Regions from separate parts of the Streptomyces durhamensis genome, predicted to be linked through region 1. Evidence: riboswitches for the same ligand, from Rfam matches in the RefSeq annotation. Region 1 holds a riboswitch; each other region holds the start of a gene.

Region 1 (7,808 bases):
CGTCTCGTACGGCGGCCTCGGTGGCGGGCTGCGCGCGGTCGAGCAGCTCCGGCTGGTCTTCGCCGAACTGCACGCGACGACCGTGCGTGACTCGGTCAGCCTGCACGGGCCCTGGTCCGGCCTCGGTGAGGACGGCGCACCGCGGGACGCGGCCGTGTGCGCCGGTGCCGCCAAGGGCATGCTCGGTCAACTCACCTGGTGGGGGCGGGCGTTGCGGACCGCGCGGGCCGAGCGCCCGTACGCGGGCTGAGGCCGGGGACGGCAGGAGAGGTGGGGGAGATGCCTGCGACCGCGCCCGCCGTGACCCCGGCCCGCCCGGCCCCGGTCCCGTCCACGGCCCTGAACCGCACCCTGGCCGTGACCGTCGTCGGCAGCGTGATGGCGGTGCTCGACATGACGATCGTCAACGTCGCGCTGCGCCGGCTCTCGCAGTCCTTCGGCGCCTCGCTGGAGACGATCCAGTGGACCGCCACCGCGTACACGCTCGCACTGGCGGCCGTCGTCCCGACCGCCGCCTGGGCCATGGCCCGCATCGGCGCCAAGCGCACCTACATGACCGCCCTCACCCTGTTCACGCTGGGTTCGCTGCTCGCCGCGTGCGCCTGGGACGCGGGCAGCCTCATCGCCTTCCGGGCGGTGCAGGGACTCGGCGGCGGGCTGCTGCAGCCGGTCGGCATGGCGATGGTGATGGGCGCCGCCGACCGCAGCCGGCTCGGCCGCGCGATGGCCGTGGGCGGGCTGCCCGTCCTGGTCGGGCCGGTCGCCGGGCCGGTACTCGGCGGCTGGCTGGTCGACGCCGCCTCCTGGCACTGGATCTTCCTGGTCAACCTGCCCGTGGGCGCCCTGGCTCTGACCCTCGCCCTACGGCTGCTGCCACCGGACACGCCGGCGAACGGAGCCGGGAAGAGCGCCGCCCGCCTCGATCTCCCCGGCCTGCTGATGCTCTCGCCCGGGCTGGCCCTGCTGTTGTACGGCCTGGCCCGCGGCGGTGAGCGCGGCGACTTCGGCGCGCCCGGCGCCCTCGTGCCGACGCTCGCCGGTGCCGCCCTCGCGGTGGCCTTCGTGCGGCGGGCGCTCACCGTCTCCGCACCGCTGCTGGACCTGCGGCTGCTGCGCGACCGCACCTTCGCCGCCGGCGCCGGCACTCTCGCGCTGTTCACGTGCGGCTACTTCGGCTCGATGCTGCTCGGCCCGCTGTACTGGCAGCAGGTGCGGGGCCTGAGCGCCACCGCGACCGGGCTGCTGGGCACTCCGGTCGGCCTCGTCGTCGGTGTGACGATGCAGATCGCGGCCCGCCGGATCGACCGGGTGGCCCCGCGCCGGCTGATCCCGGCCGGCATCGCGGTCGCCGCCCTCGGGATGGCCCTGCTGGCCTGGCAGTCCGGGGTGCCCGGGGTCGCGCCCTGGCGGATGGTCGCCTCGGCCATGGTGATGGGCGTCGGCACCGGCATGGTGCTGATGCCGACGATGACCACCGCGAGCCGGGAGCTGCCCGGCGAGCGGCTGCCCGCGGCGAGCACCGCGCTGAGCATCGACTCCCAGATGGGTGCCTCCGTCGGCACGGCCGTCCTGTCGGTGGTGCTGGGCTCGGCGGGCATGCACCCGTCCGGTTTCCGCACCGCGTACGCGGTCGCGGCGACGCTCCTGGCCCTTGCGGCCCTGCCCGCCCTGCGCCTCCCGGGCCGTGGCCATGCGCGGTGAGGGACGGAACCCCGAGACCCCCTGCCCATGACCCTGCCCATGACCCGGGCCAGGGCCAGGTCCAGGTCCAGGGCCGACGGGCTGCGCGGGGATCAGCCCGCGGTCAGCTCCGTCAGCTCCGTCAGCTCCGTCAGTTCCGTCAGGGGCAGGGTGTGGCTGGTCTGGAGGACCTTCGCGCGCAGGTAGCGGACGTTGTGGGCCGTGGTGAAGACGCCGGTCGGCACCCGGTCCCGCACGACGACGCCCCGTGCGCGCAACTGCTCGGCCTTGTCGGGGTTGTTGGACAGCAGGTCCAGCTCGGTGATGCCGAGGGCGCTGAGCATCTGCGCGGCGGCGGTGTAGTCGCGGGCGTCCTCCGGCAGGCCGAGCGCGGCGTTCGCCTCGTAGGTGTCGAGGCCCTGGTCCTGGAGGGCGTAGGCGTCGAGCTTGTTGTAGAGGCCGATGCCGCGGCCCTCCTGGCGGAGGTAGAGCAGGACGCCTCCGGTGCCGGCGATGCGCTCGACCGCCTCGCGCAGCTGGGGTCCGCAGTCGCAGCGGGCCGAGCCGAAGACGTCGCCGGTCAGGCACTCGGAGTGCAGGCGCACCAGGGGGACCGGGCCGGGGTCGCCGAGGACGACGGCGACATGCTCCTCGCCGTCGGCCAGGCCGTGGAAGGTGACGAGTTCGGCGTCCACGCTGTAGCCGTCGTGGAAGCGCAGCGGTACCCGGACGCGGGCACGCGGCGTGGCGGCAGGGGTGTCGGGCATGCGGATCCCTCCGGGCGTTTGCTTCAGATTTGAAGCAGTGATACGAAGGACCCTACCCCCTGCTTAAAAGTTAAAGCAATTGCTTTTCTGGCGCCTGCAGTGACTGGGGTGACCCGGGTGGCTGGATTGCCTGGGGTCTGGGCGCGCCTGGAGTGACTACGGTGACCGGGGTGGCTGGAGCGGTGGGGGAGGCTCGGTCGACGGACAGGACGACCGGCGCCGCCAGGGCACGTCCTCCGCCCCGGGCTCGGTGCCGCCGCCCTGCAGCCCGCGCGCGATCCCGGTGAAGATCTCCTCCAGCTGCCCCACCTGCTCCGGAGTGAGCCGGTCGAACAGGGTGGCCCGGACGGTCTCCACGTGCCCGGGCGCCGCACGCTCCAGCACGGCCGTCCCCTCGTCCGTCAGCACGGCGATGCTGCTGCGCTTGTCCCAGCGGCAGTCCTCCCGGCGCACCAGCCCGTCCCGCTCCAGCCGGTTCACCGCGTACGTCAGCCGACTGCGCGTGATCTTCAGCGTCTCGGCGAGATCGGTCATGCGCAGCCGCCGGTCGGGCGCGTCGGAGAGGTTGGCCAGCACGGAGTAGAACAGGTGTGGCATGCCGGCGTCCTGCTGGAGCTGCCGGTCGATCGCGTCCTCCAGGAGGTGCGTCGCGGCGAGGTACGCGCGCCAGGCGCGCTGCTCTTCGGGAGTGAGCCAGCGGGTCGTCATGCTGCCAGTGTAGGTTTGTTTCAAACTTGAACCAAGAGCCGGGAGAGCGCGCCGATGTCGTACCCCTATGTGCTGCTGTCCGCCGCCGTCTCCCTCGACGGCTATCTGGACGACACCGGCCCCGAACGACTGCTGCTGTCCAGCCCGGCCGACTTCGACCGGGTCGACGCGGTACGGGCCTCGGTCGACGCGATCCTGATCGGCGCCGGCACCATCCGTGCCGACAACCCCCGGCTGCTGGTCAACTCCGCCGAGCGCCGCGCCGCCCGCCTGGCCGAGGGCAGGCCGGAGTACCCGCTGAAGGTGACCGTCACCGCCACCGGCGACCTCGATCCCGACGCCAACTTCTGGCACACCGGCGGCGACAAGCTCGTCTACACGACCGACCGGGGCGCCGAACGGGCCGCCCACCGCCTCGGCGACGCCGCCGGCATCGTCCCGCTCGGTCCCGGCCTCGACTGGCGCGCCCTGCTGACCCACCTGCACGACGTGCGCGGCGTACGGCGCCTGATGGTCGAGGGCGGCGGCACGGTCCACACCCAGCTGCTCCAGCTGGGCCTCGCCGACGAGCTCCAGCTGGTCCTCGCCCCGCTGTTCGTGGGCGACCCGGCCGCCCCTCGCCTGTTCGGTCCGGGCACCTTCCAGGCCGGCCGGCTGCGTCTGACGGAGACCCGCCGTATCGAGGACGTGGTCCTCATGCGCTACGAGCCCACCGCCCCCGGCACCGGCCCGGTCCCCACCGCCGCCGACCGGCACTGGCTGCGGACCGCCTGCCGGCTGGCGGAGCGGTGTCCGGTCTCGAAGACGGCGTTCAGCGTCGGCGCGGTGGTGGTCGCCGCCGACGGCACGGAGCTCGCCCGGGGCCACTCGCGGGAGGGGGGCGACTCGGTCGTCCACGCCGAGGAGGCGGCGCTCGCGAAGATCGATCCGGCGGATCCCCGGCTGGCCGGCGCCACGGTCTACAGCAGTCTGGAGCCGTGCGCCCGGCGTGCCTCGCGGCCGGCGCCGTGTGCCGCGCTGATTCTGCGGGCGGGGGTGCGCAGGGTGGTCACGGCCTGGCGGGAGCCGGACACGTTCGTTTCCTCGGCCGACGGCACGGGTGTCCTGGTCAAGGGGGGCGCCGAGGTGGTCGTACTGCCGGAACTGGAGGCGCTTGCCAAGGCGCCGAACGCCCACCTGCTCGGGTGAGGCGTCGGAGCCGCACAGCCGGCACGGCCTCGCGCCCCTTCGGGGGCGGGGTGGCCCCGCTGACCGGGGAAAACACTCTGGGCCGGAAACCATCACTGGCTTCCGGCCCTGAGTCTTCAGTAGCGGGGACAGGATTTGAACCTGCGACCTCTGGGTTATGAGCCCAGCGAGCTACCGAGCTGCTCCACCCCGCGTCGTTGTGACTCCAGAGTACCTCATGTTCAGGGCGCTACGCACACCGCTTGTCCCGGGGCGCCGGCCGCCCGCTCACCCGAGGCGGTTCACCGCCGCCCCGACCCCGTGATCACCTTCACCGAGGGTGACCGGACGGCAGCCCTCCGCATAACATCTGAGTCACCATCAAAAACGCCGAGACTCCTGAACGCTGGCCAACTCGCCCGGTTTGCCGCACTCCTGGCCGGTAAGTCCGGCCCGGAAAACGTTAATGATCAAGCCGAACGGCTTGGAAAGTAACCAGCAGGTCTATTAACGTTCGATAACGCAGCGCGGTCGTCCCAGCCGTCACAAGAGGCGGCTCCGCGCGCACGCGCCGAATCCCGCAAGGGAACCGGGGAACCACCAACCCTGGGGTGAATCTCGCGGCTGCCGCAGTGAACTCGGTGAACTCACGGAGTCCACGCCCGGTATACGCGCGTAGGAGACCTTCCTGCTCCGAACCCGTCAGCTAACCCGGTAGGCGGAGGAAGGAAAGGAGTACGCCCGCGTGGCGTCCAACCGGCCTGCCCCAGAAGCCCCGTTCATGCCCGCGGAGGCCGAGCCCGAGACCTTCGGCTACGGCGCCTACCGCACCGAAGAGGGCCCCTGGGAGGAGTGGAACCCCACCGAGGAATCCCTCGCCCCCGTCCGTGGCCGGCACCGTGTCGCCAAGCAGCGCGGCGGCTTCGCGCGCAGCTCCACCGTCCTCGGCGTCGGCGTCGTGGCCGCCGTCGGTGCGGGCGGCATGGCCAGCGCCAACACCGGCAAGCCGCCGGTCTCCATATCCCTGCCGGACCTGGACTCCGTCAGCCACCTCTTCGGCGACGACTCCTCCGACACGCACCAGGCGCATGCCACCGCGCTCAGCAGCGCCGGCGTGACCTCGGCCGACAGCAAGGACTCCGACGCCGGCGAGACCCTGCGCAACCGGATCATGGCCCAGGCCGAGCAGCAGCGGAGCAAGGCCGACAGCAAGGCCACCGCCGTCGCGCTCGCCGCCGCCGAGAAGCAGACCGCCGACACCGCGGCCAAGGCCGAGCAGGACGCCGCCGCCAAGGCCGCCGCCGCCAAGCAGAAGGCCGAGGCCGACGCCAAGAAGGCGGCCGAGGCCAAGCGCCTGGCCGAGCTGGCCAAGCAGTACCAGCTGCCCGTCGTCTCGTACACGATCACCGGCACCTTCGGCCAGCCCGGCGCCATGTGGTCCTCCGGCTACCACACCGGACTCGACTTCGCCGCCCCCACCGGCACCCTCATCAAGGCCATCCACAGCGGCACGATCACCCAGGCGGGGTGGGCCGGCGCCTACGGCTACCGCACCGTCCTCACCCTGGACGACGGCACCGAGCTGTGGTTCTGCCACCAGTCCTCGATCAACGTCTCCGTCGGCCAGAAGGTCTCCACCGGCGAGGTCATCGGCCGCATCGGCGCCACCGGCAACGTCACCGGCCCGCACCTGCACCTGGAGGTCCACCCCGGCGGCCAGGCCACCGGCATCGACCCGGCGCCGTGGCTGCGGGACAAGGGGCTCACCCCCTGACCGTGCCACCCCTGCCGGCTGTGGCATCCGTGGCATCGGTGTCATCCGCGCCGGCGGTGGCATCCGTGTCATCCGTGTGAAACGTGTGAAATCGACGCCGGCGGCGGAATGCGATCATCCGTCGCCGGTGTTGACGTGAAGCATGACTTCTCTGCGCACACTCGGTTCCTCCGACCTCAAGGTCTTCCCGCTCTCCCTGGGCGGCAACGTCTTCGGCTGGACCGCCGACGAGGAGACCTCCTTCGCCGTCCTCGACGCCTACACGGCCGCGGGCGGCAACTTCATCGACACCGCCGACGCCTACTCCGCCTGGATCGAGGGCAACAAGGGCGGCGAGTCCGAGACGATCATCGGCAAGTGGGTCAAGGCCCGCGGCAACCGCGACAGCGTCGTCATCGCCACCAAGGTGAGCCAGCACCCCGAGTACCAGGGCCTGTCCGCGGCCAACATCAAGGCGGCCGCCGACGCCTCCCTGCGCCGCCTGGGCACCGACCACATCGACCTCTACTACACCCACTTCGACAAGCCCGAGGTGCCGGTCGAGGAGATCATCGGCGCGCTGGACGAGCTGGTGAAGGCGGGCAAGGTCCGGCACATCGCGGCCTCCAACATCACCCCCGAGCGCCTGCAGGCCTCCCTGGACTTCTCCGCCCGCGAGGGCCTGGCCCGCTATGTCGCCCTCCAGCCCCACTACAACCTGGTCTCCCGCGACACCTACGAGGGCCCGCTGCAGGACCTGGCCGCCAGGGAAGGCCTGTCCGCGGTGCCCTACTTCTCCCTGGCCTCGGGCTTCCTCACGGGCAAGTACCGCCCCGGTACCCAGGTCGACAGCGCTCGTGCCGGCTCCGCGGCGAAGCACGCCGACTCCGAGCGCGGCCGGAAGGTGCTGGCGGCCCTGGACGAGATCGCCGCCGCCCACGAGGCGCCCGTCGCCACGGTCGCCCTCGCCTGGCTGGCCGCCCAGCCGACGATCACGGCCCCGATCGCCTCGGCCCGCACGGTGGACCAGCTCCCGGCCCTGCTGGGAGTGGCGCAGCTGAGGCTGACGCAGGCGGAGCTGGCGAAGCTGACGGAAGCGTCCGCATAACCTTCCCGGCCGGCGGCGGACTCCCCGCGACCCGGCCGGCTACGACCGGTACGGGTTGTCCGCGGGATACGGCCCCGCCGGATACCCGTACGCCGGCCCGTACGCCGTGGGCATCGGCGCCGCCGGATACCCGTACGCCGGCCCGTACGCCACCGGCAGCTGCGGCGCCCAGTACACCGGTGCCGGAACAGAGGCCCTGGCCGCGTACTCCAGGGCCGGCCGGGCCGCTTCCCTCCGGTTCCACAGCTCGTCCAGCAGTTCCCGCTCGCGTACGACGAAGTCCGCCCCGGCCTTCCCCCTGCGGCCCCGCTGCCGCAGGGACGCCAGCGACGTCGCGTACGCCTCGTACTGCGCCACGGCTCGCGCCGCGGGGCGGCCGGCGTGGTGGCGGGCGTAGTCACGGGCCATCCGGCGCGCCCGCATCGACCCGAGCGCGAACGGCTCGGCAGGCCCGAGCCACCCGGCCGGCACATACGCCGGCAGCTCCGCGCGCACGGTCCGCAGCTCCCGCTGCCGCGTCCAGATCGCGAGCCAGGTCAGCAGCCCGAACACGGGCACCATGAAGCCGCCGTAGACGGCGAAGAACCCGAACTCACCGAACGTGGAGGAGCCGTTCCAGAAGGCG
Region 2 (7,808 bases), on a different contig from region 1:
ACCCTCGGCAGGGACTGGATCTTCAAGAAGGTCTACTCGTCCATGGACCGCGTGCTGGTCCACTCGGCGAGCTTCGGCGCCAATGCCCAGGCGATGGCGTGCGGCCTCGCCGTGCTGTCGGTCATGGAGAACGAGCAGATCGTCGCGGGCGTCCGCGCCACCGGGGAGCTGCTGAAGTCCCGGCTGACCGCGCTGATCGACCGGTACGAGCTGCTGGCCGACGTCCGCGGCCGGGGCCTGATGATCGGCATCGAGTTCGGCCGGCCGTCCTCGCTGAAGCTACGCGGCCGCTGGACCATGCTGCAGGCCGCCCGCAAGGGCCTGTTCGCGCAGATGGTCGTCGTACCGCTGCTGCAGCGGCACCGGATCCTCACCCAGGTCTCCGGCGACCACCTGGAGGTGATCAAGCTGATCCCGCCGCTGGTCATCGACGAGGCGGACGTCGACCGGTTCGTGGCCGCCTTCACCGCCGTGATGGACGACGCCCACAGTGGCGGCGGCCTGATGTGGGACTTCGGCAAGACCCTGATCAAGCAGGCGGTGGCGGGCCGCTGACCGTGCCGGCCCCGGCCCTAGAGGATCACGACGAGGAGGAGGAGATCGGCGAGCCCGATCGCTCCGAGGACGATACCGGCGACCGAGGTCCACAGCCGGCCGATGCCCCGGCCGGCGTAGTGGGCGCCCATGGCGCCGAAGGTGACGGCGAGACCGCCGGCGAGGAGCGACCAGGGCAGCAGCATGAAGGTGAGCGTGGGCCACGTGCTCGCCCCGGCCACGAGCCCCAGCGCCAGAGCCAGGGGGCCGAGGGCGGCGGCGGGCGCGTCGGCGTCCCGGGACGGAGTGCGTACGGACATCTGATCCCCCAGTTTTGAACGTGTTCAACTGCTAGGGGGAGCGTAACAGGGGAAGGCCGCGGCAGGAGCGCCCGGAGGCCTTTTGCCTGAGAGGCAAGGAAATTGCCGCACAGGCAAAAATCGGGCTCAATGAAGGCATGAACGCCTCAGAAGCCGGGCCGGCGGCGGGCCCGGGCGACGAACTGCCGTCGGTCGCCCCGCAACTGCGCGGACTGCGCCGTCGTTCCGGCCTCACCCTGGAGGCCGCGGCCCGCGCCGCCGGACTCTCACCGGCCCATCTGTCCCGGCTGGAGACCGGACAGCGGCAGCCGTCGCTGCCGATGCTGCTGGCCCTCGCCCGTATCTACGGTACGACCGTCTCCGAACTCCTGGGCGAGACGGTCGCCGACCGGGACGCGATCGTGCGGGCCGGTGACATGGAGCCGACCCGGGCGGGCGGCTGGACGTACTTCCAGGCCGGGGCGCCGGGCCGCGGCATGCAGGCCCTGCGCGTGCGCGTGCCGTACGGCTCGCAGGGCGACATCGTGCGCGTCCACCCGGGCGAGGAGTGGGTCTACGTCCTCGGGGGCCGGCTGCGGCTGCGCCTCGGAGACACCACGCACCTGCTCGCGCCCGGTGACAGCGCGCACTTCGACTCGCTCACCCCGCACCGCCTCGCCGCCGAGGACCACGACGGCGTCGAGCTGCTGTTCGTCCACACCCTGCTGCAGAGCCCCACGGCCACGCTGTGCCTGGGGCCGCTGACCGGAGAGCTGCCATGAGCAACTTCGAGGAGAAGTTCCCCCGTTCCCTCTGGATCCGACTGATCATCTACATCGCCCTGGGCCACGTCCTGGCCGCGTTCCTCTTCCTGCTCTTCGCGGTGGGCGCGAAGAGCTGACGGGGCGGCCCCGGCCGGGGCGGAGCGGCAGCCGGTGCCGGCGTCGTCCGCTCAGTCCAGCAGGCGCTCGCGCAGCCGGTCGCGGGCCGCAGGGGTGAGGCCGAGGCCCTGCTCCAGGTAGGGGTCCACCCCGCCCCAGGTCTGCTCGATGGTCTCGAAGGCCGCCTGCAGGTACTCGGCGCGGGCGTCGAAGAGCGGGCTCAGCAGCTCCATGACCTCCGGGGTGTACGCCGTCTCCGCGCTGCCGCTGCGGCGGACCTTGTAGCGCCGGTGCTTGGCGTTGGACTCCAGGTAGTCGGCGATGATCGCCTCGCGCTCCACGCCCAGCGCCAGCAGCGTCACGGCGATCGAGATGCCCGCGCGGTCCTTGCCCGCCGCACAGTGCATCAGGGCGGGCACACTGTCCTCGGCGAGCGCGCCCAGCACCCGGGAGTGCTCGGCGGTGCGCTCCTTGACGATCGTCCGGTACGAGGCGACCATCCGGGCCGCGCCCTTGCCGTCGGACAGGATCCCTCGCAGCTGGTCGAGGTCGCCGTCACGGACCATCTTCCAGAACTCGGCGCCGTCCGCCGGGTCGCTCAGCGGCAGGTTCACGTTCCGCACGCCGGGCAGCTCGACGTCCGGGCCCTCCAGCTTCTGGTCGGCCGCGTTGCGGAAGTCGAAGATCGTGTGCAGGCCCAGGGAGGTGAGGAAGGACGCGTCGTCCTCCGTCGCGTGCGCGAGGTGTCCGCTGCGGAACAGCACCCCGTGCCGGACCCTGCGCCCGTCCACGGTCGGCAGCCCGCCCACGTCACGGAAATTGCGCACTCCGGCCAGCTCCGGCTCGGTCGACGGGACCTGCTGCGTCACGGGGGGCTCCTCGCGGTCGGACCCCGCCGTCGCGGCTCGTCGGCGGGCGCTCCGTCGACCATACGACATCGGTTTCCTCGGGCAAGGAGTTGTCCACAGGCATTGTCACGGGCGCCCACCCGGCCGATGATGTTGGCACTTGAGCGGATCTGTTGGCACCTGTGAGGTCTTACGTGGTGGACATCGCCGAAGACGGTCGTACCTGGCTCCTCTCGGGGCCCACCAGCGGCTACGCCCTGCATCTGACCGACGCGGACGAGCTGCTCCACCTGCACTGGGGGCCCCGCATCGCCCTCGCGGACGCACTAGCCCTGGCCGAGGACCCGTTGCCCGGCTACCGGCCCTTCGAGTCCCCGCTCGACGGCCGCGAGGAGTACCCCGTCGAGGGCGGCCCCCGCTTCGTCCGCCCGGCCCTGTCCGTGCGCACCGCCCGGCGCCGCGGCACGGAGTGGACCTTCCGGGCGTACGACACGCAGGGCGACGAGCTGCGGCTGCGCTTCGACGACGACGGCCTCGCCGTCATCCTGCACTACCGGATGCGCGGCGACGTCGTGGAGCGCTGGGTGACCGTGGAGAACGGCGGGCACGCGCGCGTGGAGCTGCTGCGGGCCGACGCCGCCACCTGGACCCTGCCCGACCGCGAGGGCTGGCGGGTGTCCCAGCTGCACGGCCGCTGGGCCGCCGAGTCCCGCCTCACCACCGCCCCGCTCACCTACGGCGAGAAGGTCGTCGGCAGCCGCCGCGGCCACACCGGCCACCAGCACCTGCCCTGGGTGGCACTGGACACCGACGCCACCGAGGAGCACGGCGAGGTCTACGGCTGCGCGCTCGGCTGGTCCGGCTCCTGGCGCATCGCCGTCGCCCAACTCCCGGACGCGCGCGTGCAGATCACCGGCGGCGCCGGCTACGACGACTCGGGGCTGCTGCTCCTGGAGCCGGGGGAGTCGTACACCACCCCGGTCTTCGCGGGCCTGTGGAGCGACGGCGGCTTCGGCGGCGCGAGCCGCGCCTGGCACGCCTACCAGCGCGAGCACGTCATCCCGGACGCCGGGCGTGACCGGCCGGTCCTCTTCAACTCCTGGGAGGCGACGAACTTCGACATCTCCGAGGAGCAGCAGCTCGCGCTCGCCCGCCGGGCCGCCGAGATCGGCGTGGAGCTGTTCGTCGTGGACGACGGCTGGTTCGGCGCCCGGACCAGCGACCGCGCGGGCCTCGGCGACTGGACCCCCAACCCCGACCGCTTCCCGCACGGCCTGAAGCCCCTCGCCGACCAGGTGCACGGCCTCGGCATGCGTTTCGGCATCTGGGTCGAGCCCGAGATGGTCAACCCGGACAGCGACCTGTACCGCGCGCACCCCGACTGGGTGCAGTACCAACCGGGACGGAAGCGGACAGAGCTGCGCAACCAGCTGGTCCTCAACCTCGCCCGCGAGGACGTCCAGGACTACCTGTGGGAGCGGCTGGACACCCTGCTCTCCGGTGTGCCGGTCGACTATGTGAAGTGGGACTTCAACCGCTGCTTCACCGACGCGGGCTGGCCCGGCGAGCCGTACCCCCAGCGCCTGTGGGTGGACCACGTCCGGGCCCTGTACGCCCTGCTGGACCGACTGCGCGCGGCTCATCCCGGCGTCGCCTTCGAATCCTGCTCGGGCGGGGGCGGGCGGATCGACCTCGGGGTCATGAGTCGCACCGACCAGGTGTGGACCTCCGACAACACCGACCCGCTGGACCGCCTCGCCATCCAGCACGGCTTCAGCCAGGTCCACCCCGCCACAGTCATGGCCGCCTGGGTCACCGACAGCCCGAACACCCAGCTCAACGGGCGGGTCAGCTCCCTGCGGTTCCGCTTCGTCAGCGCCATGGCGGGCGTCCTCGGGGTCGGCGGTGACCTCACCGGGTGGACCGATCAGGAGCTGGCCGAGGCCCGGCGGTGGGTCGGTCTCTACAAGGAGATCCGCCCGGTCGTCCAGCGGGGCGAGCTGTACCGGCTGCGGCCGCCGGCCGGCGGTCTGAGCGCCGTGCAGTACGTCCTGGGCGGGGAGACGGTGGTCCTCGCCTGGCTCCAGGCGCAGAGCCACGGCGAGCCCGTGCCGGCGCTGCGTCTGCGCGGCCTCGACCCGACGGCGTCGTACGAATGCCGCGAAACGGGCGAAGTGTGTCGAGGTGCCGTGCTTCTCCATCACGGGCTGCGCACCGCGCTCACAGGTGACCTCGATGCAACGGTTCTCCGTCTACGCCGCATCTGACCTCTCTGTCTGAATTGCTGCCTTGATTCCAACTCGTCGCGGAATAAGGGCACCTGGCCCGGTCCGCGTGAGGAGCGTCATATTCGTGACCCTGTGTCGCGCGTCATGTTCACGTAATCTCCACGATGAAAAGGGAAATTGAAAGAACGCGGGAGGCGGGAATATACGGAGGGTGACCGAGAATTCCCGCATGCGATCTCCGGAAAGGCGAACGGCGGGAACCGGCTGCTTGTTTCCGCGCGTCTTGCTCCCTTACGTTCGCCACCGATCCGGACGGAACGCCGAATCCTGCCGCCGCCCGGAGTCCCACACACTTGACCCGCGTTCGGCAGGAGCGGGGGACCCACCAGGTACGACTGCCTGTCCGGTCTCCGCGACAGGCTCGGGGTGAAGCCGTGCGCGCACGGCCGGGCGACTCCAGTCCGAACCCGACAGCTCACCTCGCAGGCGTCGGAGAGGAATGCGCCATGCCTGGTAAGGGCAAGCACCGACGCCCCAAGACCCCGCGTTTTTCCCGCTCGATCGCCGTCGCCGGAACCGGTGGCGCCGCCCTGGCCCTCCCGCTCATCGGCACCACCGGGGCGCATGCCGCCGGCACCACGCAGTCCGTCTCCGCACCGGCCGCGCAGTCCCCCCAGACCCCGGTGCAGAAGGCCGCCGCACAGCCGGACTCCCGCCCGGGCGCGTACACGGTGAAGCCCGGCGACTGCCTCTTCGAGATCGCCTACGAGCACCATGTGGCCGGCGGCTGGCACCGCCTCTACGCCGACAACCGGCAGGCCGTCGGCGACGACCCGTCGCTGATCCACCCGGGCCTGAAGCTCGCGCACTCTTCGCACGACGCGCGTGCCTCGCACTCCTCCGCGTCCCAGGCGGCCCCGGGGACCGGGACCTCCGGCGCCGCCGGGACGGCCGCCTCCACCGGTTTCACCCTCCCGGTCACCGGCGCCACCATCGGCACCGGCTACCACGTGGCCGGCGGCATGTGGTCCAGCGGCCACCACACGGGCGTCGACTTCGTGGTCCCGACCGGCACCCCGGTCAAGGCCGTCGCCGCGGGCACGGTCGTCTCCGCCGGCTGGGGCGGCGCGTACGGCAACCAGGTCGTCATCAAGCTGCACGACGGCCACTACGCGCAGTACGGGCACCTCTCCCGGCTCTCCGTCTGGGCCGGGCAGACCGTGACCGAGGGGCAGCAGGTCGGCCTGTCGGGCGCCACCGGCAACGTCACCGGCCCGCACCTGCACTTCGAGATCCGGACCACCCCGGACTACGGCTCCGACATCGACCCGGTCGGCTACCTCCGCGAGCACGGCGTCGCCGTCGTCTGACGCCCCCGCCCGAACCACCTGCCTGACACGCCGCCGAAGGCCGGACCCACGATCCCCGGGTCCGGCCTTCGGTGTGTTCGCCTTATTCCGGATTGGCAAATCATTTAAGGGTGTCTTATCTCACCGTTCGTCAATCCCTGCCTACGGTCGCGTAAGTCACATCGCAAGGTGAATCATGGTCCGATGTGGCAGACGATTCGAAGAATGACAACAAATCAGTGATCGGGTCGTACGTGGCGGTGGGGGACAGCTTCACCGAGGGCGTCGGCGACCCCGGGCCCGACGGGGCGTTCGTGGGCTGGGCCGACCGGTTCGCGGTCCTGCTCGCCGACCGGCGGCCCGAGGGCGACTTCAAGTACACCAATCTCGCGGTGCGCGGGAAACTGCTCGACCAGATCGTGCAGGACCAGCTCCCGCAGGCCGTCGAACTCGCCCCGGACCTGGTCTCCTTCTGTGCGGGCGGCAACGACATCATCCGCCCCGGCACCGACCCGGACGAGGTGGCCGAGCGCTTCGAGCGCGCCGTCGCCCGACTGGCCGAGGCCGCCGGGACGGTGCTGGTCACGACCGGCTTCGACACCCGTGGCGTCCCCGTGCTCAAGCATCTGCGCGGCAAGATCGCCACCTACAACGGGCACGTCCGCGCCATCGCCGACCGGTACGGCTGCCCGGTGCTCGACCTGTGGTCCCTGAAGTCGGTTCAGGACCGCAGGGCGTGGGACAGCGACCGGCTCCACCTCTCGCCCGAGGGGCACACGCGCGTGGCGCTGCGCGCCGGCCAGGCCCTCGGCCTCGACATCCCGGCCGACCCGGAGCAGCCGTGGCCGCCGCAGCCGCCCCGGGGCACGCTGGAGATCCGCCGCGACGACGTCCAGTGGGCCCGCGAGTTCCTGGTCCCGTGGATCGGCCGCCGCCTGCGCGGCGAGTCCTCCGGCGACCATGTCACCGCGAAGGGCACCCTGTCCCCGGACGACATCAAGCTGCGCATCACCTCGGTGGCCTGACGGCCGCCCTCATGCCCCGCACCGCGGACACCCCGCGGTGCGGGGCATGAGGGTGTCCGGCCGGACGCTGTTCGCCGGGGATGCCGGGGCGCCGGGGATGCCGGGGCGCCGAGGATGCTGGGGTGCGAGTGGGGCACCCCGCAGGATCGATGAGCGACCCGCCCCGACCGGGCCTGGACAGCCGTGGCGGCTCCCCCCGCCCAGTGCCGTGCAACCAGCCTGAGGCGTACGGCGGACGCTAGCGCTCGGTCAACGCCTTCCGGTCCAGGCCCAGTTCCCGGGCCAGGGCGTCGTCGACCCATTCCTGCGCGCGTGTCCGCGGCACCGCTCCCGGGTACGACGTCAGCTGCACCGCCAGCCCGTCCAGCAGCGCGGTCAGGCGCAGCGCGGTACCGGCCGGGTCGGCGCAGACGAACTCACCGGCCGCCACGCCCTCGGCGATGACCTCGGTGATCGCCGCCTTCCACTGCCTGTCCAGGTCCCGCGTGACCTCCCGCAGGGCGGGCTCGCGCAGGGCCACGGCCCAGCCCTCGATCCACAGCCGCCAGCCCTTGGCCTGCCCGGTCGGCGCGTACCAGCGCACCGCGGACCGCAGCCGGCGCAGCGCCGACGTCCGCCGTCCCAGCAGCTTGCGCAGATGCGTG
Region 3 (7,808 bases), on a different contig from region 1:
GGCAGTTCCTGGGCGATCGCGGAGACGGTGGTGACCGAGCCGGCCAGGCCGACCAGGGTGTGCGCGTCGCGCAGCGGGACCGTCTGCTCCGCGAGGTCCAGGGCGGCCTCGATGTCGGCCCTCATGGCGGCGATCCGCTCCTCGGTGGGCGGGTCGGAGACCTTGCCGCCGTGCACCAGGTGACGTTCCGTCATCCGCACACAGCCGACGTCCACCGACCGCGCCGCCCGCACGTGCTCCTCGCCCACGACGAACTCGGTGGAGCCGCCGCCGATGTCCACGACGAGGTAGGGCCGGGCGAGGTCGTCCCGCCCGGTCAGCTCCCTGGTGGCGCCGGTGAAGGAGAACTCGGCCTCCTGGTCGCCGGTGATGACCTCCGGCTCGACTCCGAGGATGTCCAGCACGCCGCGTACGAAGTCGTCCCGGTTCTCGGCGTCGCGGGAGGCGGAGGTGGCCACGAAGCGCAGGCGTTCGGCGCCGTGCTCCTTGATCACGGCCGCGTACTCACGGCAGGCCGCGAACGTGCGCTCCAGCGCCTCCGGGGCGAGCCGGCCGGTGCGGTCGACGCCCTGGCCGAGCCGCACGATCGTCATCCGGCGGTCCAGCTCGATGAGTTCACCGGTTTCGGGATGCACATCGGCGACCAGCAGCCGGATGGAGTTCGTACCGCAGTCGACGGCGGCGACCCGGGTCACTTCTCGTTCCCCTCGGTGTCCTGGAGCGTCACACAGGCGCCCTTGCTCCACCACTGCGGCAGCATGGCGATCGCCTCGTCGCCCAGCGGGTTCACGCCGGGGCCGGCGGCCAGCGAGTGGGCGACCAGGACGTGCAGGCACTTGACCCGGTCCGGCATGCCGCCGGCGCTCGGGAAGCCCGTCAGCTCCTCGATCTCGTCCCGGCGCCGGATGTAGTCCTCGTGCGCGGCCCGGTAGGCGGCGGCCAGCTCGGGGTCGGTCTGCAGCCGCTCGGTCATCTCCTTCATCACGCCGTTCGCCTCCAGCGTGCCGATGGCCGAGGACGCCTTCGGGCACGTGAGGTAGTACAGCGTCGGGAAGGGCGTGCCGTCGGGCAGTCGCGGGGCGGTCTCCACGACATCCGGATGGCCGCACGGGCAGCGGTGCGCGATGGCCCGCAGGCCCCGCGGCGGGCGGCCGAGCTGCTGCTTGAAGGCCTCGACATCCGCGTCGGTGGGCTCGGTGCGCGGAGTGGGCGGCGGGGGCGTTTCCATGACTGCTTTCAGGATGGCTTTCTGTGGGTTGCTGACCGGCGTCCGCCTCGGGCGGCCGGCCGGTCCTGGTCGGGGCCGGTCGCTGGCCGGCCGGTCACTGGTCGGAGGCGTCGGACTTGTCGACCCCGTCCCAGACGTTCGCGTACCAGGGCCGGTGGGCGGCCCCCAGGTCGGCACGGGACTGCTTGGCCGCGCCCGGGTCGACGACCACGTACCCGGTCTCGCCGGGCTTCACGTAGTGCAGCCGGTGCCGGATCTGCTGTTCGGCGTAGGAGTCGTCCTGCCAGCGCGCCTTGAGGTCGCGCAGCTGCTCGACCCGTTTGCGGTCCTGCTCCTGCTGCCGCTGGAGGTCGGCGATCTCGGCGCGCTGGGAGACGTACTGCCGCATCGGGTAGGCGAGCGCGACGATCATCGAGCACAGCACCAGCGCGAGCAGCGCGGCGCGGCCGGTGAGCCGGGAGCGGCGGGCCTGCCGTTTGCTCTGGGAGCGGTAGACCCGGGCCGCCGTCTGCTCACCGAGCAGCCGCAGCCGGGTCGCGGTGGAGAAACGGTCCCGGTCCTTGACGGCCATCTGGCTCTCCGCCTCTCCTTGCCTCGCGGTTCACACGTGCGTACGTCCCCGGACACGGTACGGGACCGGGTCCGGGGACGTACGTATGACTGGCTAAGACTTAGCCCGGTGGAGGTCAGCCCTTGGAGACCTCGATGTGGCCGCGGAAGCGCGGGAAGGCGCTGCGGCCGGCGTACACCGCGGCGTCGTCGAGGATCTCCTCGATGCGCAGCAGCTGGTTGTACTTGGCGACGCGCTCGGAGCGGGCCGGGGCGCCGGTCTTGATCTGGCCGCAGTTGGTGGCGACGGCCAGGTCGGCGATGGTGACGTCCTCGGTCTCGCCGGAGCGGTGGGACATCATGCACTTGAAGCCGTTGCGCTGGGCCAGCTCGACGGCGTCCAGGGTCTCGGTCAGCGAGCCGATCTGGTTGACCTTGACCAGCAGGGCGTTGGCGGTGCCCTCCTCGATGCCGCGGGCGAGGCGCTCGGGGTTGGTGACGAACAGGTCGTCGCCGACCAGCTGCACCTTGTCGCCGAGGCGGTCGGTGATGACCTTCCAGCCGGCCCAGTCGTCCTCGAACAGCGGGTCCTCGATGGAGACGAGCGGGTAGGCCGCCACGAGCTCCTCGTAGTACTCCGTCATCTCGGCGGCGGAGCGCTCCTTGCCCTCGAAGAGGTACTTGCCGTCCTTGTAGAACTCGGAGGCGGCGACGTCGAGCGCGAGGGCGATCTGCTGGCCGGGGACGTAGCCGGCCTCCTTGACGGCCTCCAGGATGAGGTCGAGGGCCTCACGGTTGGAGCCGAGGTTCGGGGCGAAGCCGCCCTCGTCGCCGAGGCCGGTGGACAGGCCCTTGCTCTTCAGGACCTTCTTCAGGGTGTGGTAGACCTCGGTGCCCCAGCGCAGGGCCTCGGAGAAGGACTCCGCGCCGATCGGGGCGATCATGAACTCCTGGATGTCCACGTTGGAGTCCGCGTGCGAGCCGCCGTTGAGGATGTTCATCATCGGCACCGGCAGCAGGTGCGCGTTCGGGCCGCCCAGGTAGCGGAAGAGGGGGAGGTCGGACGCCTCGGAGGCGGCGTGGGCGACGGCGAGGGAGACACCGAGGATGGCGTTGGCGCCGAGGGAGCCCTTGTTGTCGGTGGCGTCCAGGTCGAACATGGCCTGGTCGATCAGGCGCTGCTCGGTGGCGTCGTAGCCGACCAGCTCCGGGCCGATCTGCTCGATGACGGCCAGGACGGCCTTCTCGACGCCCTTGCCCTGGTAGCGGTTGGGGTCACCGTCGCGCAGCTCGATGGCCTCGAAGGCGCCGGTCGAGGCGCCGGACGGGACGGCGGCACGACCCGTGCTGCCGTCGTCGAGGCCGACCTCGACCTCGACCGTGGGGTTGCCTCGGGAGTCCAGGATTTCCCGGGCTACGACGACGTCGATGGACGGCACGAGCATCTCCTTCTTGGATGTGACGCTGGAAGTGCGGGGCTTGCCGCCTTGCGGCTGCGCCTTGCGACTAGAGCCTAACCGTCTCCAGGGGATCGGCCACCGACCGACCGCCCCGTGGACGGGGTGGGACACGCAGACGGTACCCATTGTTCATGAGCGGAACAAAGGGTGGGTGCACGGGGCACACACAAAAGACCCCGCCCCGGCGCGTACGGGGGAACACGCGCCGGGGCGGGGAGCCCGTGGGGACGGGGGCGGCCCCGGGGGGAACGGGGTGAGGCCCGCGGGGACCGAGGTGGGGCCCGAGGGCCGCCGCGCCTACTTCAGGTGCAGCTGCTGGCCCGGGTAGATGAGGTTGGCGTCCGAGACGATGTCCTTGTTCAGCTGGAAGAGCTTCTGCCAGCCGCCCTGGACGTGGTGCTTGTCGGCGATGGAGCTGAGGGTGTCGCCCGTGACCACCTTGTACTCGCCGTCGCCCTTCTTGACCTTCTTGCCGGTCGGGGTGGTGACGGTCTTGCTCGCGGAGGGGGCCGTGCGCTCGGCGGAGCGGGAGGCGGCCTGCTGGTCCGTGGAGCGGGTGGTGCTGCTCGGCGCGGTGGTCTTCGACGAGGTGGTCTTCGAGGGGGTGCTGGGCGCGGAGCCGTTGTACGGGGTGCTCGACAGGCCCGTGCCGCAGACCGGCCAGGCGCCCTTGCCCTGCGCGGCGAGGACCTTCTCCGCGACGGCTATCTGCTGCGCCTTGGTGGCCTGGTTGGCCTGCGCGGCGTAGGCGGTGCCGCCGTACGCGGCCCAGGTGGAGGCGGAGAACTGCAGGCCGCCGTAGAAGCCGTTGCCGGTGTTGATGGACCAGTTGCCACCGGACTCGCACTGGGCGACGGCGTCCCACTGGGAGGCGGTGGCGGCGGAGGCGTTGCCGGCCGCCATCAGCGGGGCGGCGACGGCGGCGCCGGTGACGCCGGCGAGCGCGAGGGCGCGGGTGGCCTTGGACGGACGACGGTGCTTGCCCTTGCCGGTAAACAGCATGGATCGATCCCCTCACCGACGCCTGCGAGGTGAGCTGTCGGGTTCGGGCCGGTTGAGTTGCCCGGCCGCACGCTCGCTCTCGCGAGGCGCGGCTCCACCCCTAGCCGGTACCGGCGTGAACCGCCGGGCCCGGCACTTACCTTGGGTCCCCCGCTCCTGCCTACGGCGCTTGACGCGACGACTGTTCCCGGGCAACCGCTGGCAGGATTCGGCGTTGCGAGTGCCGGGGCTCGTGGTGACGAGCGGCCTTGACCGTAGACAGGTGATCGAGGGAATTTCAAAGACGATCAGGGCTTCTGAGACTCATCCCACACTTTCACCGAAACGGACATCAGCGGCGAAACAGGGCGTCAACTACCGCTGCTTTCCGCCCGTTTCGGCACCGACTTCCAGGGTCTGACCGGCGGTGATGTGATTCGGGTCGGTACCGATGACGGTCTTGTTCCCGTCGTAGAGCGCATGCCATCCGCCGTCGACGCGCAGAGAGTCGGCGATGGAGGCGAGGGTGTCCCCTTCACGCACGGTGTAGGTGCCCGCCGCGGGGCCGGCATGACGGCCGGAAGAGGGGGCGTTCTGACCGTTTGTCACGCTTTCGTCCGCACTCCCACCGCGGTGGCGTCCACCGCTGCTGAGCGTGCCGGTGTCGACCAGGCTCCAAGAACCGGCGGACTGCTGGTAATTGTCCGATTCGTCGGTGCCAGGGGTCGGCGCGGGAGAGCTGTCACTTCCCTGCGAGTCGTCCTTACCGGACGAGCCAGACGATCCGGACTTGTCACCCTTGTCGGACTTGGGCGTGCTGCTTCCGGTGGAGCCCCCCGTCTGGTCCGGGGTCTTGGTGGCGTGGCGGCCGTGACCCGGAGTGGGTGTGGCGCCCTTGCCGGAGGGGGAACCGGAGGCATCCGAACCCGGTGCGTCCGGGGCCGGGGAACCGGAATCCGAGGAGTCCGAACCCGAGGAGCCGGAACCGGAGTCGGACCCCGCGTGCGAGCCGGAGCCGGAGTCCGAACCGGAGTCGGAGGCGGACGAATCCGGCAGACCGGACGAGTCGGAGCTGTCGGCCGAGCCGGACGCGTCCCCCGATCCGCTGCCGTCCGCGGAGCCGCCGACGCCGGTGTCCACGTCCACCGAAGCGGAGTTGGAGGTCAGCCCGGCGGTCAGCGCGCACATGGCCCACGGCTTGGTGCCCTGGTCGGCCAGGATCTTCTCGGCGACGGCGATCTGCTGCGAGCGGCTGGCCTGGTCGGCGCTGTCGGCGTACTGCGTGCCGCCGTACCTGCCCCAGTCGTCCTGCGAGATCTGCAGGCCTCCGAAGTAGCCGTTCCCGGTGTCCGCGCTCCAGGAGCCGCCGCTCTCGCACTCGGCGACCTTGTCCCACGTGGTGCCGTCGGCGGCGTTGGCGCTCGCGGCGCCGAGCAGCGGGATGGCGATGGCGGAGCCGGTCACTCCGGCCGCGACGAGGAGAGCCGGAGCCTGACGGGGGCGACGGTGACGACCGTTCCCGGAGAGCATGCGGAAGCCTTTCGTGCGACAGCAGGGCCGGCGCGGCGCGCTGAAGCCCGGCGCCACACTGATGGGTGAACGTATCGGCAGACGATCACTTGTCACAAGTTAATGCCGCGCAGATCACGTGAAGATCACAAAGTTGAACGCCCTTCATGTTCACCGTTCCACGGCTTCGCCGGCCTCCGGGGTGAACTCCACGGGCAGTGTGCGCAGGCCCCGCATGATGAGCCCGCCGCGCCAGCGCAGGTCGGCCGGATCGGCCGCGAGCCGCAGGTCGGGCAGCCTGGTGAGGAGCGTGGCGAGCGCGGCCTGACCCTCCAGCCGGGCGAGCGGGGCGCCGAGGCAGTAGTGGATGCCGTGGCCGTAGCCGAGGTGCTGGTTGTCGCGGCGGGCGAGGTCCAGCACGTCCGGGTCGGCGAACCGCTCCGGGTCCCGGTCGGCCGCCGCGAGCACCACGAGCACCGGGTCCCCGGGCGCGATGTCCTGTCCGCCGAGGGTGAGCGGCTCGGTGGCGAACCGCCAGGTGGCCAGCTCCACCGGGCCGTCGTAGCGCAGCAGTTCCTCCACCCCGGTCTCCAGCAGCTCCCTCTCCCCCTCGGCCAGGGCGTCCTGGAGCCGCGCCCGCTGCTCGGGGTGGGTCAGCAGCGCGTAGGTGCCGTTGCCGATGAGGTTGACGGTCGTCTCGAAGCCGGCGAACAGCAGGATGAACGCCATCGCCGCGGCCTCGTTCTCGGTGAGGTGCTCACCGTGGTCGGAGGCGCGGATGAGGCCGGAGATGAGGTCCTCGCCGGGCGCGGGCTCGGCGGGCAGTGCCTCGCGCTTCTTGTGGATCAGCTCGGCGAGGTAGCCGCGCATCTTCTTGACGGACCGGGCGACCCCGCCGCGCGGCCCGCCGCCGTGCCGGATCATCATGCCCGCCCAGTCCCGGAAGTCGTCCTGGTCCTCGCGCGGGACGCCGAGCAGGTCGCAGATGGCGTAGATGGGCAGCGGGAACGCGAACTCGTGGATGAGGTCGGCGGAGCCCTTCGCGGCGAACCGGTCGATGAGGTGGTCGGTCAGCTCCTGCACCCGGGGCGCGAACTCGGCGACCCGGCGGGGCGTGAACGCCTTGCTGACCAGCCGGCGCAGCCGGGTGTGGTCCGGCGGGTCGATGTTCAGCAGATGGGTCATCAGCTCGGCCTTGCGCTCGCCGGGGATGCCGGTCTTGCCCTTGGCGTGCGCGGGCTCGTCGTGATGCGCCGGGTTCTTGCTCAGCCGCTGGTCGGCCAGGGCCTGTCTGGCATCGGCGTACCGGGTGACCAGCCAGGCCTCCACCCCGCTGGGCAGCCGCGTCCGGTGCACCGGCGCGTGCTCGCGCAGCCAGGCGTAGGCCGGGTAGGGGTCGGTGGCGAACTCCCAGGTGAACAGGGCGGGAGCGGAGTCCGGGGCGGGGTCGGGGGCCGCCTGGGGGTGGTGCTGGTCGGTCACTCCCCGACCGTATCCGGCCTCGGGTGGGCCTCCGCGTCCCGGTGGTCGCCGCGCCCCGCGCGTATCTCCTCGGGGCCGACGCCCTCCGCCGCCCGGATCGCGTCGCGGTAGGCCCGGGCCGCCGCCCGCAGGGCCGCCTCCGGGTCCACACCGTCCGTTTCGGCACGGGCCGCCAGGGCGAGCAGCTCGTAGCCGACCCCCTCCCCCTGGGGCAGGGGGACGTCCAGGTCCGCCGTGCGGGCGCGGGAGACGAGCTTGGCGGCGAGGGCCAGTCCGGGCTGGCCGAGCGGGACGCCCTCGGTGACGGAGGTGCGCCGCTTCTCCTCGGCCTTGGTGCGCAGCCAGTGCTGCTTGACGTCCTCCGGCGTCTCGGCCTTCTCGTCGCCGAAGACATGCGGGTGGCGGTGGACGAGCTTGGCGACGATGCCGCCGGCGACGTCGTCGACGGAGAACGGCGCGTCCGGGTGCTCCTCGGCGATCCGGGAGTGGAAGACGACCTGCAGCAGGACGTCGCCCAGTTCCTCGCGCAGCTCCTCCCGGTCACCGGCCTCGATCGCCTCGACCAGCTCGTACGCCTCCTCGATGCCGTACTTGGCGAG
Region 4 (7,808 bases), on a different contig from region 1:
TTCGTCGGCCTGCACATCATCGGTATCGCCGCGCTGCTCGGCGGCTTCCTCACCCAGATGAAGGCGATGGGCCAGGGCACGGCCCGCTTCGTGCCCGGGATGCTGCACGGCGCGCTGACCATGCTGGTCACCGGTGTGGCCCTGGTCGGTCTCAACCAGGCCGACGACCACCACGTCAACACCATCAAGATCGGCGTCAAGCTGGCGCTGCTGATCGTGATCCTCGGGCTGGTCTACGTGAAGCGCGACGAGGAGAAGATCGACAAGGGCACGTTCGGGCTGGTCGGCCTGCTGACCATGGCGAACATCTTCATCGCCGTGCTGTGGACCTGACCGTCAGCCGTCCCTGCCACCGGCGCGGGCCGCGAGCACCGCACCGGCGGCGACCGTGAGCCACACCGCCACCGCCACCCCCAGCAGCACCCGTCCCGGCCATCCGAGCCACGGGACGCCGACGGCGGTCGCGACGGACAGCGTCGCCGTCGCCGTCATCCCCATCGGGAACACCGTCGCCCATCGCAGCATGTGGTAGCCGCGCCGGGGCCGCGCCGCCTCGGCGGCCAGCAGCGCGAGGTAGCAGGCCAGATCCAGCACGAGCAGTGCGACCGTCGTGGTGCGCAGCACGGCGCGGTCGTCGTCGTCCCACAGGTAAGGGCCCGCATCCGCGGCGATGAGCAGTTTCGCCCCCGCCAGCGCCGAGATCGCGAGTGCCCCGCCCGCCACCCAGTGGTCGCCGGCCCCCTCCCACACCTGCCGTGCGTCGAAGTGGGCCAGCGCGAGCCCGTAGAGCACCAGACCCAGCCAGAACAGCACCAGCGCGGTGTGGGCGAGCCACGCCCGGTGCTCGGCGGCAGCCAGTGTCGCGGCCAGTACGGCGAGCCCCTGTGTGGCCACACAACACAGGAACACCGAGCCCGGCATGCGCCGCCTCCAGTGCCGTACGACCGTGACCAGCAGCACCGGCCACAGCAGCGCCGCGAGCGCCAGCAGGGCCCCGGCGAGGGTCTGCCGGCCCAGCGCCGAGATCCCGGTGCCGAGCACGGTGGTCGCGGCGACGGCGTTGAGCGCGCCGGGGCTCTGAGCCTCGGCCGCCCAGCGCTGCCGCCGGCCGAGCAGCCGCAGGGCGAAGTCGGCGGCCAGCGCCACCCAGGCGACGGCGGTCAGTGCCAGCGCCAGCCGGGAGACCGTCTCCGCGCCGGTCAGCTGCAGGCCCACCGACAGGATGCCGGTCGCCATCACGGCGGCCCCGGCCGCGGGAGGCCGCTCCGCCCACCACGTACGCAGACCTGAGATGCCGGACATGCGCCGATGCTAGGGAGCCGCGCGGTTCCGGCCAGGAAGGGCACGCGCGCGTGGAAGGCGAAAACCCCGGTACGCGCGCGTGGAGCGGAGAAAGCCGGCTCGGTCAGCCCGGCCGGACCACGCTGTGGATGATCGACTCTCCGCCGTAGTACACCGACTCCTCACGGACGTACGCGCCCGGCTTGGGGGCGTGGATCATCATGCCGTTGCCTATGTAGACGCCGACGTGGCTGATGTCGTCGTAGAAGAAGATCAGGTCGCCCGGCCGCGCGTTCGCCAGTGACACCGTGGTGCCCGCGTCGACCTGGTCGTACGTGGTGCGCGGAAGGGAGACGCCGGCGGCCTTCCAGGCGGCCTGGGTGAGGCCCGAGCAGTCGTAGGAGTCCGGCCCGGTGGCGCCCCACACATACGGCTTGCCGATCTGCGCGCGGGCGAAGGCGATCGCCTTCTCGGCCTTCGTGTCGTACGCGCCGGACGTCGTGGAGCCGGTCGACCCGGACCCGGAAGACGAGGACGAGGACGACGACGAGGAGGACGACGAGGAGGACGAGTCGGACTGCTGCTGGGCCTGCCGCTTCGCCAGCTCGGCGGCCTTGCGCGCCGCCTCCTGCTGCTTCTCCCGCTCGATGGCGGCCAGCCGCGCCTTCTCCTGGGCCGTCAGCCGGGACAGCAGCTCGCGCGCGGAGGCGAGCTTCTGCTGGACGGTCGTCTTGGCGGTCTGCAGGTCGTGCTGCGAGTCGGTCAGCGTCCGCAGGCTCTCCGCGGCCTCCCGCCGCTTCTTCATGGTCGTGGCCTGCTCGCCGATGTAGTCGTCGACCGCGCGCTTCTCCCGGGAGGTCAGCCGGTTCATCAGCTGGCTCTGGTCGAAGTAGTCCTGGGGGCTGTCCGCGAGCAGGAAGGTGGCCGTGTCGGGCGCGGCGGCGCCGGTGCGGTACTGGGCGGCGGCGAAGGAGCCCAGTTCCTCGCGCGCCTTGTTGAGGCGGTCGGTGCGCCGGGCGACCTCCTCGCGCAGGGCGTCGACGCGACTCCGCTGCTTCCCGGTCCGCTCCTTGTTCGCGTTGTACTTCTCGGTCGCCGACTCCGCCTGGCGGTAGAGGTCGTCGACCTTCTTCTCGACCTCTTCCAGGCTCGGCTTGGCGTGATCGGTTCTCGGGGCGGCCTCGGCGGTCTGCGAGAGCATGGCCATGGAGGTGAGGGCGGCGGTGGCGAGGGCGGGGGTGCGGATGCCCGCTCCGGTGGTCCCGCCGGGGCGCGGCTTGCGGTGCGACGCCAAGGGAGGCGACTCCTTCCAATGAGCCGCCTACCGGGTTAGCTGTCGGGTTCGGGCGGTGGTTCGGAAGGGTTGCCCTACGGCGTCGTCCCGGGCGGGAGTCGGCCGATTCACCCCAGGATCGGTGGGTCCCCGGCTCCGGGCGCCAGGGGGGCGCGCCGGACTCGGCGGAGGCCGCGCACGCGGCCTGACGGCAACCTAGCCAACTGGTGTGACTAGTGTGAAGGTTGGTGCGTGATATGTCCGATACATTTTCGTGATCTGGGCTGAGAATCACGTTCTTGTCATCGGACGATTCCCCAGCGTGAGGGCCGTGCGGAGGGTGTTCGCCGCTTTCGCCCGTGGGGCCGTCTTCCCGGGACGGCGACCGGTTGTCGGTGGGGCGCCCTAGACTCGTAGAGCGATGAGCAGCCTCTTTGACGACAGCTTCCTGGCGGACCTCCAGCCCCCTCGCGGGCGCGAGGAGGAGCCCCCGCCGCCGCCCGAGGACGATCACGCCCCGGAGCCGCTTCCGGACGACCTGTTCGGCGGCAGGTTCGACGTGCCGCCGGACCGGGACGCCTACTACCGCGACGGCGCCCCCCGCCCCGCGCTCGACGCGGCAGCCCTCCTGGAGGGGCTGAACGACAACCAGCGCGCCGCGGTCGTGCACGCCGGCTCGCCGCTGCTCATCGTCGCCGGCGCCGGCTCAGGCAAGACCCGTGTGCTCACCCACCGCATCGCCCACCTCCTCGCCGAGCGGCATGTGCACCCGGGCCAGATCCTCGCGATCACCTTCACCAACAAGGCCGCGGGCGAGATGAAGGAACGCGTCGAGCAACTCGTCGGCCCGCGTGCGAACGCGATGTGGGTGATGACCTTCCACAGCGCGTGCGTGCGCATCCTGCGCCGGGAGAGCAAGAAGCTCGGTTTCACGTCGTCGTTCTCGATCTACGACGCCGCGGACTCCAAGCGCCTGATGGCCCTGGTCTGCCGCGACCTGGAACTCGACCCCAAGCACTTCCCGCCGAAGTCGTTCAGCGCCAAGATCAGCAATCTGAAGAACGAGCTGATCGACGAGGAGGACTTCGCCGCCCAGGCCACCGACGGCTTCGAGAAGACCCTCGCCCAGGCCTACGCGCTCTATCAGTCGCGGCTGCGCGAGGCGAACGCCCTCGACTTCGACGACCTGATCATGACGACGGTCAACCTGCTGCGCGCCTTCCCGGACGTCGCCGAGCACTACCGCCGCCGCTTCCGGCACGTCCTGGTCGACGAGTACCAGGACACCAACCACGCCCAGTACGCCCTGGTACGCGAGCTGGTCGGCACGGGTGAGCGCGCCGACGAGGCCGACACCCCGCCCGGCGAGTACGACCTCGCGCCCGCCGAGCTGTGCGTCGTGGGTGACGCGGACCAGTCGATCTACGCCTTCCGGGGCGCGACGATCCGCAACATCCTGCAGTTCGAGGAGGACTACCCGAACGCGACGACGATCCTGCTGGAGCAGAACTACCGCTCCACGCAGACGATCCTGTCCGCCGCCAACGCGGTCATCGAGCGCAACGAGTCCCGCCGCCCGAAGAACCTGTGGACCAACGCCGGCCAGGGCGCGCGGATCACCGGTTACGTCGCCGACACCGAGCACGACGAGGCGCAGTTCGTCGCCGACGAGATAGACCGCCTGGTCGACGCGGGCGATGCCAAGGCCGGCGACGTCGCCGTGTTCTACCGCACCAACGCCCAGTCCCGTGTCTTCGAAGAGATCTTCATCCGCGTCGGCCTGCCCTACAAGGTCGTCGGCGGGGTCCGCTTCTACGAACGCAAGGAGGTCCGGGACGTCCTCGCCTACTTGCGCGTTCTCGCCAACCCCGAGGACTCGGTGCCGCTGCGCCGCATCCTCAACGTGCCCAAGCGGGGCATCGGCGAGCGCGCGGAGGCGATGATCGACGCCCTCGGCCAGCGCGAGAAGATCAGCTTCCCGCAGGCGCTGAAGCGTGTGGACGAGGCGTACGGCATGGCCGCGCGCTCCACCAACGCGGTCAAGCGGTTCAACGCGCTGATGGAGGACCTGCGCACGATCGTCGAGTCCGGAGCCGGACCGGCGACCGTCCTGGAGGCGGTGCTCGAACGCACCGGCTACCTCGCCGAGCTGCAGGCCTCCACCGACCCGCAGGACGAGACCCGCATCGAGAACCTCCAGGAACTCGCGGCCGTGGCCCTGGAGTTCGAGCAGGAACGCGGTGAGGGCGAGTCGGTGGGGCTGGCCGACTTCCTGGAGCAGGTCGCCCTGGTCGCCGACTCCGACCAGATCCCCGACGAGGAGGACGGCGACGGCGTCATCACACTGATGACCCTGCACACCGCCAAGGGCCTGGAGTTCCCGGTCGTCTTCCTGACCGGCATGGAGGACGGCGTGTTCCCGCACATGCGCGCCCTGGGCCAGACCAAGGAACTGGAGGAGGAGCGGCGCCTGGCGTACGTCGGCATCACGCGCGCGCGGGAGCGGCTCTACCTCACGCGCTCGGCGATGCGCAGCGCCTGGGGCCAGCCGTCGTACAACCCGCCCTCCCGTTTCCTGGAGGAGATCCCGCCCACCCATGTGGACTGGAAGCGGACGGGAGCGACGGCACCGATGTCCTCCGGCCCGGCCTCCGGGATCGCGGCCTCGCTGTCCTCGTCCCGCTCGCGTTCCTCGGCGTCGGGCGCGTCCGGCTTCGCCACACGGCGTACGGCGGAGAAGCCGGTGGTCGCGCTGGCCGTCGGAGACCGGGTCACCCACGACCAGTTCGGGCTCGGCACGGTCGTCGCCGTGAAGGGCACGGGCGGGAACGCGGAGGCGACGATCGACTTCGGCGACGCCAAGCCGAAGCGGCTGCTGCTGCGGTACGCGCCGGTGGAGAAGCTGTAGGAGGCCCGGGGGGCGTAAGCCTCCCGTTCCCCCGTACCTGTGGGTGCGAGCCCCCGGGGCCTATGTGGGGTCGAGCCCGTGGCTCCGCAGCCACGGCAGCGGGTCTATGGCCGCCCCGCCCGCGGGTCGTACCTCGAAGTGCAGGTGCGGACCGGTGGAGTTGCCGGAATTGCCGGAATAGGCGATCGGCTGGCCGGCCTTGACGACCGTCCCGGAGGCGACGCGGTAGCTGGACAGGTGGCAGTACCAGGTCTCCGTGCCGTCCTTCGCCGTCAAGATCAACATGTTGCCGTAGGCGCTGTTCCACTTGGTCGTGACGGTGCCGTCGGTGGCGGCCATCACCGTGGTGCCGTAGGAGACGGGGAAGTCGATGCCCGTGTGCACGGACATCCAGTTCACGCCCGCCTGGCCGAAGTAGGCGCTGAGCCCCCTCTGTGTGACCGGCAGCACGAACTTCGGGCGCAGCCGCTCCTTGAGCGCGGCCTCCGCGGCGGCCTTCTTCTTCTCCTGCTCCTGCTGGTTCTTGAGGTCGATCCGCTCCTGCGTCCGGCTCGCCCGGTCGGCGAAGTCGTCGGCGCCGGCGGACAGGGTCTTCAGCTGGGAGTCCAGCTTGCTGTTGGCGATCGACGGCTTGACCGCGTGCGCGTCCGAGGCGGCGGCCGTGGTGTCCTTGCCGCCACCGTCGGTCAGGGCGCCGACCGAGGCGGCGGCGATCCCGGCGACCCCCATCACACACGCCGAGGGCACGGCGACGGTCAGCAGTGCGGAGCGCTTGGCGGGGGTACGGCGGCGGGAGCGCGCGGCGCTGCGCGCGCCGGCGCGGGTCGCCGGTGCCGGAGTGACCTCTTCCTGGTCGTCCAGCAGGCCGGTCACGGCGGGCAGTTCGCCCGTGCCGCCCGGCTCGTCGGTCCCGGGAACCTGTTCGGCGAAGCCGGTGTCCGCGTACGGCGCCTCGTGCTGGTACGGCGTCTGCGCGAAGGCCGCGGTCGCCTGCGGGTCGCCGACCTGCTCGAAGAGGGCGGTGGCCTGCTGGCCGAACGGTTCTCCGGCCTCCGGCTCCGCCGGTACGCCCTGGCCGCCGGAATTCCACTGGGTGGCGTCGTACGTGCCCGTCTCGAAGGTCTGGGTGCCCCACTCCCACTGCTGCGTCGGGCCGGCGCCGTCGGACTGGTCGGGCTGCAGCCAGGCGCTCGCGTCCCACTGGCCGCTGATGTCGTTGCCCGTCGCCTGGGCGGGGACCGTCCAGGCGGTGGTGTCGTAGGCACCGGAGTCGTAGGCGGTGTGGTGCTGGGCCGCGTACGGGTCGTGGTTCAGGTGCTGGCCGGTCTGCCACTGCGTGGTCTCGTACGCGCTGGTGGTCTGCTGGCTGGGCAGGCTGCCGAAGAGCGGGTCGGTGGAGAAGGAGCCCGTGCCGGTGCCGTCCGGAAAACCGGTGGCGCCGTAGTCGCCGTACGTGGTGAGGTCGCCGTAGGGGGCTTCGTGTGTGCCGTACGGCGCGTAGTGCGCGGCGGAGGCGTCGGAAGCCGGGGCCGGGGTGGTCATGGTCCCCGACGGGTGACGGTCGTTCACCAACTTCTCTTTCGCCTCGACAACAGGGGCTGCCAGAGCAGTGCGGCGACTGTACCCGCCGGTACCTGGGCGCGACAATCTTCAGCTGGTTTCGGGTGCAGGGGAAACGGGCATTCGGCGGTGTTTCGGGGGGTGCCGGACACGAGTTTGGCCGAGAGTTCGATTGGTGTTCGATGTGAGGTGACTGTTCGTCACCTGTGCGTCACGCCACCGTCAGGCCGTCGTCGACCCGGCCCCCCTGGCGCGGTGTGTCGAGCGCGGTGCGTATCCCGGCCGCGACGGCGGGGTGTACAGGCAGGGCGAGATGCCCGATGCCGGTCACGCGGATGTTCTCCGCGTCGAGGTCGGGGTGCTCGATGCAGGCCGTCTCCAGCGGGACCATCACGGAGTCCAGGTCGCTCCAGAAGCTGACGAACCGGGTACGGCAGCCGGGCGCCGGCCGGGCCAGCTCCTCGATGACCCCCGAACCGGGCCGCATCTGCCGCACGATCGGATGGGCGTCGGCCAGCGGCGCCGCGCTGGTCCCCGCATGCGGCGTACCCAGCGTGACGAGCGTGCGCACCCGCAGGTCACCGCCGAGGCACTGCGCGTAGTAGCGGGCGATGAGCCCGCCGAGGCTGTGCCCCACGATGTCGACCCGGTCGCTGCCGGTGCGCTCGCAGATCTCCTCCACGTGCCGGCCGAGCAGCTCGGCGGCCGCACGGATGTCACAGGTCAGCGGGGAGTAGTTGAGCGAGATGACGCGCTGGCCGCCGTGCTGGGCGAGGTTGCGGCGCA

Evidence for each region. A riboswitch is a leader RNA that binds a small molecule or an ion and turns the genes downstream of it on or off. The one in region 1 is predicted to bind cyclic di-AMP.
Region 2: it holds a riboswitch for cyclic di-AMP, as region 1 does, so the genes downstream of both, IO33_RS0122455 (M23 family metallopeptidase) here and IO33_RS0114830 (M23 family metallopeptidase) in region 1, are expected to answer to the same signal.
Region 3: it holds a riboswitch for cyclic di-AMP, as region 1 does, so the genes downstream of both, IO33_RS0135895 (transglycosylase family protein) here and IO33_RS0114830 (M23 family metallopeptidase) in region 1, are expected to answer to the same signal.
Region 4: it holds a riboswitch for cyclic di-AMP, as region 1 does, so the genes downstream of both, IO33_RS0132755 (C40 family peptidase) here and IO33_RS0114830 (M23 family metallopeptidase) in region 1, are expected to answer to the same signal.

What each region holds. Positions count from the first base shown of each region.
Region 1 covers NZ_JNXR01000008.1:262,009-269,816, forward strand. The annotation lists gene IO33_RS0114800 (NADPH-dependent FMN reductase) at 1-250, shown strand, start outside; gene IO33_RS0114805 (DHA2 family efflux MFS transporter permease subunit) at 280-1,701, shown strand; gene IO33_RS0114810 (GTP cyclohydrolase II) at 1,794-2,447, opposite strand; gene IO33_RS0114815 (MarR family winged helix-turn-helix transcriptional regulator) at 2,604-3,155, opposite strand; gene IO33_RS0114820 (dihydrofolate reductase family protein) at 3,210-4,343, shown strand; tRNA gene IO33_RS0114825 (tRNA-Met) at 4,464-4,537, opposite strand; cyclic di-AMP (ydaO/yuaA leader) riboswitch at 4,882-5,058, shown strand; gene IO33_RS0114830 (M23 family metallopeptidase) at 5,068-6,096, shown strand; gene IO33_RS0114835 (aldo/keto reductase) at 6,239-7,183, shown strand; gene IO33_RS0114840 (PrsW family intramembrane metalloprotease) at 7,223-7,808, opposite strand, start outside.
Region 2 covers NZ_JNXR01000015.1:132,048-139,855, reverse strand. The annotation lists gene IO33_RS0122485 (aspartate aminotransferase family protein) at 1-555, shown strand, start outside; gene IO33_RS44420 (hypothetical protein) at 573-854, opposite strand; gene IO33_RS0122475 (helix-turn-helix domain-containing protein) at 992-1,615, shown strand; gene IO33_RS53565 (DUF6126 family protein) at 1,612-1,734, shown strand; gene IO33_RS0122465 (tyrosine-protein phosphatase) at 1,786-2,583, opposite strand; gene IO33_RS0122460 (alpha-galactosidase) at 2,757-4,829, shown strand; cyclic di-AMP (ydaO/yuaA leader) riboswitch at 5,131-5,294, shown strand; gene IO33_RS0122455 (M23 family metallopeptidase) at 5,297-6,160, shown strand; gene IO33_RS0122450 (SGNH/GDSL hydrolase family protein) at 6,379-7,164, shown strand; gene IO33_RS0122445 (TetR/AcrR family transcriptional regulator) at 7,403-7,808, opposite strand, start outside.
Region 3 covers NZ_JNXR01000034.1:5,377-13,184, reverse strand. The annotation lists gene IO33_RS0135915 (Ppx/GppA phosphatase family protein) at 1-695, opposite strand, end outside; gene IO33_RS0135910 (DUF501 domain-containing protein) at 692-1,228, opposite strand; gene IO33_RS0135905 (FtsB family cell division protein) at 1,323-1,799, opposite strand; gene eno (phosphopyruvate hydratase) at 1,915-3,222, opposite strand; gene IO33_RS0135895 (transglycosylase family protein) at 3,535-4,239, opposite strand; cyclic di-AMP (ydaO/yuaA leader) riboswitch at 4,244-4,417, opposite strand; gene IO33_RS0135890 (LysM peptidoglycan-binding domain-containing protein) at 4,594-5,748, opposite strand; gene IO33_RS0135885 (cytochrome P450 family protein) at 5,899-7,209, opposite strand; gene IO33_RS0135880 (nucleoside triphosphate pyrophosphohydrolase) at 7,206-7,808, opposite strand, start outside.
Region 4 covers NZ_JNXR01000027.1:75,376-83,183, forward strand. The annotation lists gene IO33_RS0132745 (hypothetical protein) at 1-333, shown strand, start outside; gene IO33_RS0132750 (tellurite resistance/C4-dicarboxylate transporter family protein) at 337-1,302, opposite strand; gene IO33_RS0132755 (C40 family peptidase) at 1,406-2,575, opposite strand; cyclic di-AMP (ydaO/yuaA leader) riboswitch at 2,584-2,752, opposite strand; gene pcrA (DNA helicase PcrA) at 2,976-5,462, shown strand; gene IO33_RS0132765 (M23 family metallopeptidase) at 5,523-7,031, opposite strand; gene IO33_RS0132770 (esterase/lipase family protein) at 7,234-7,808, opposite strand, start outside.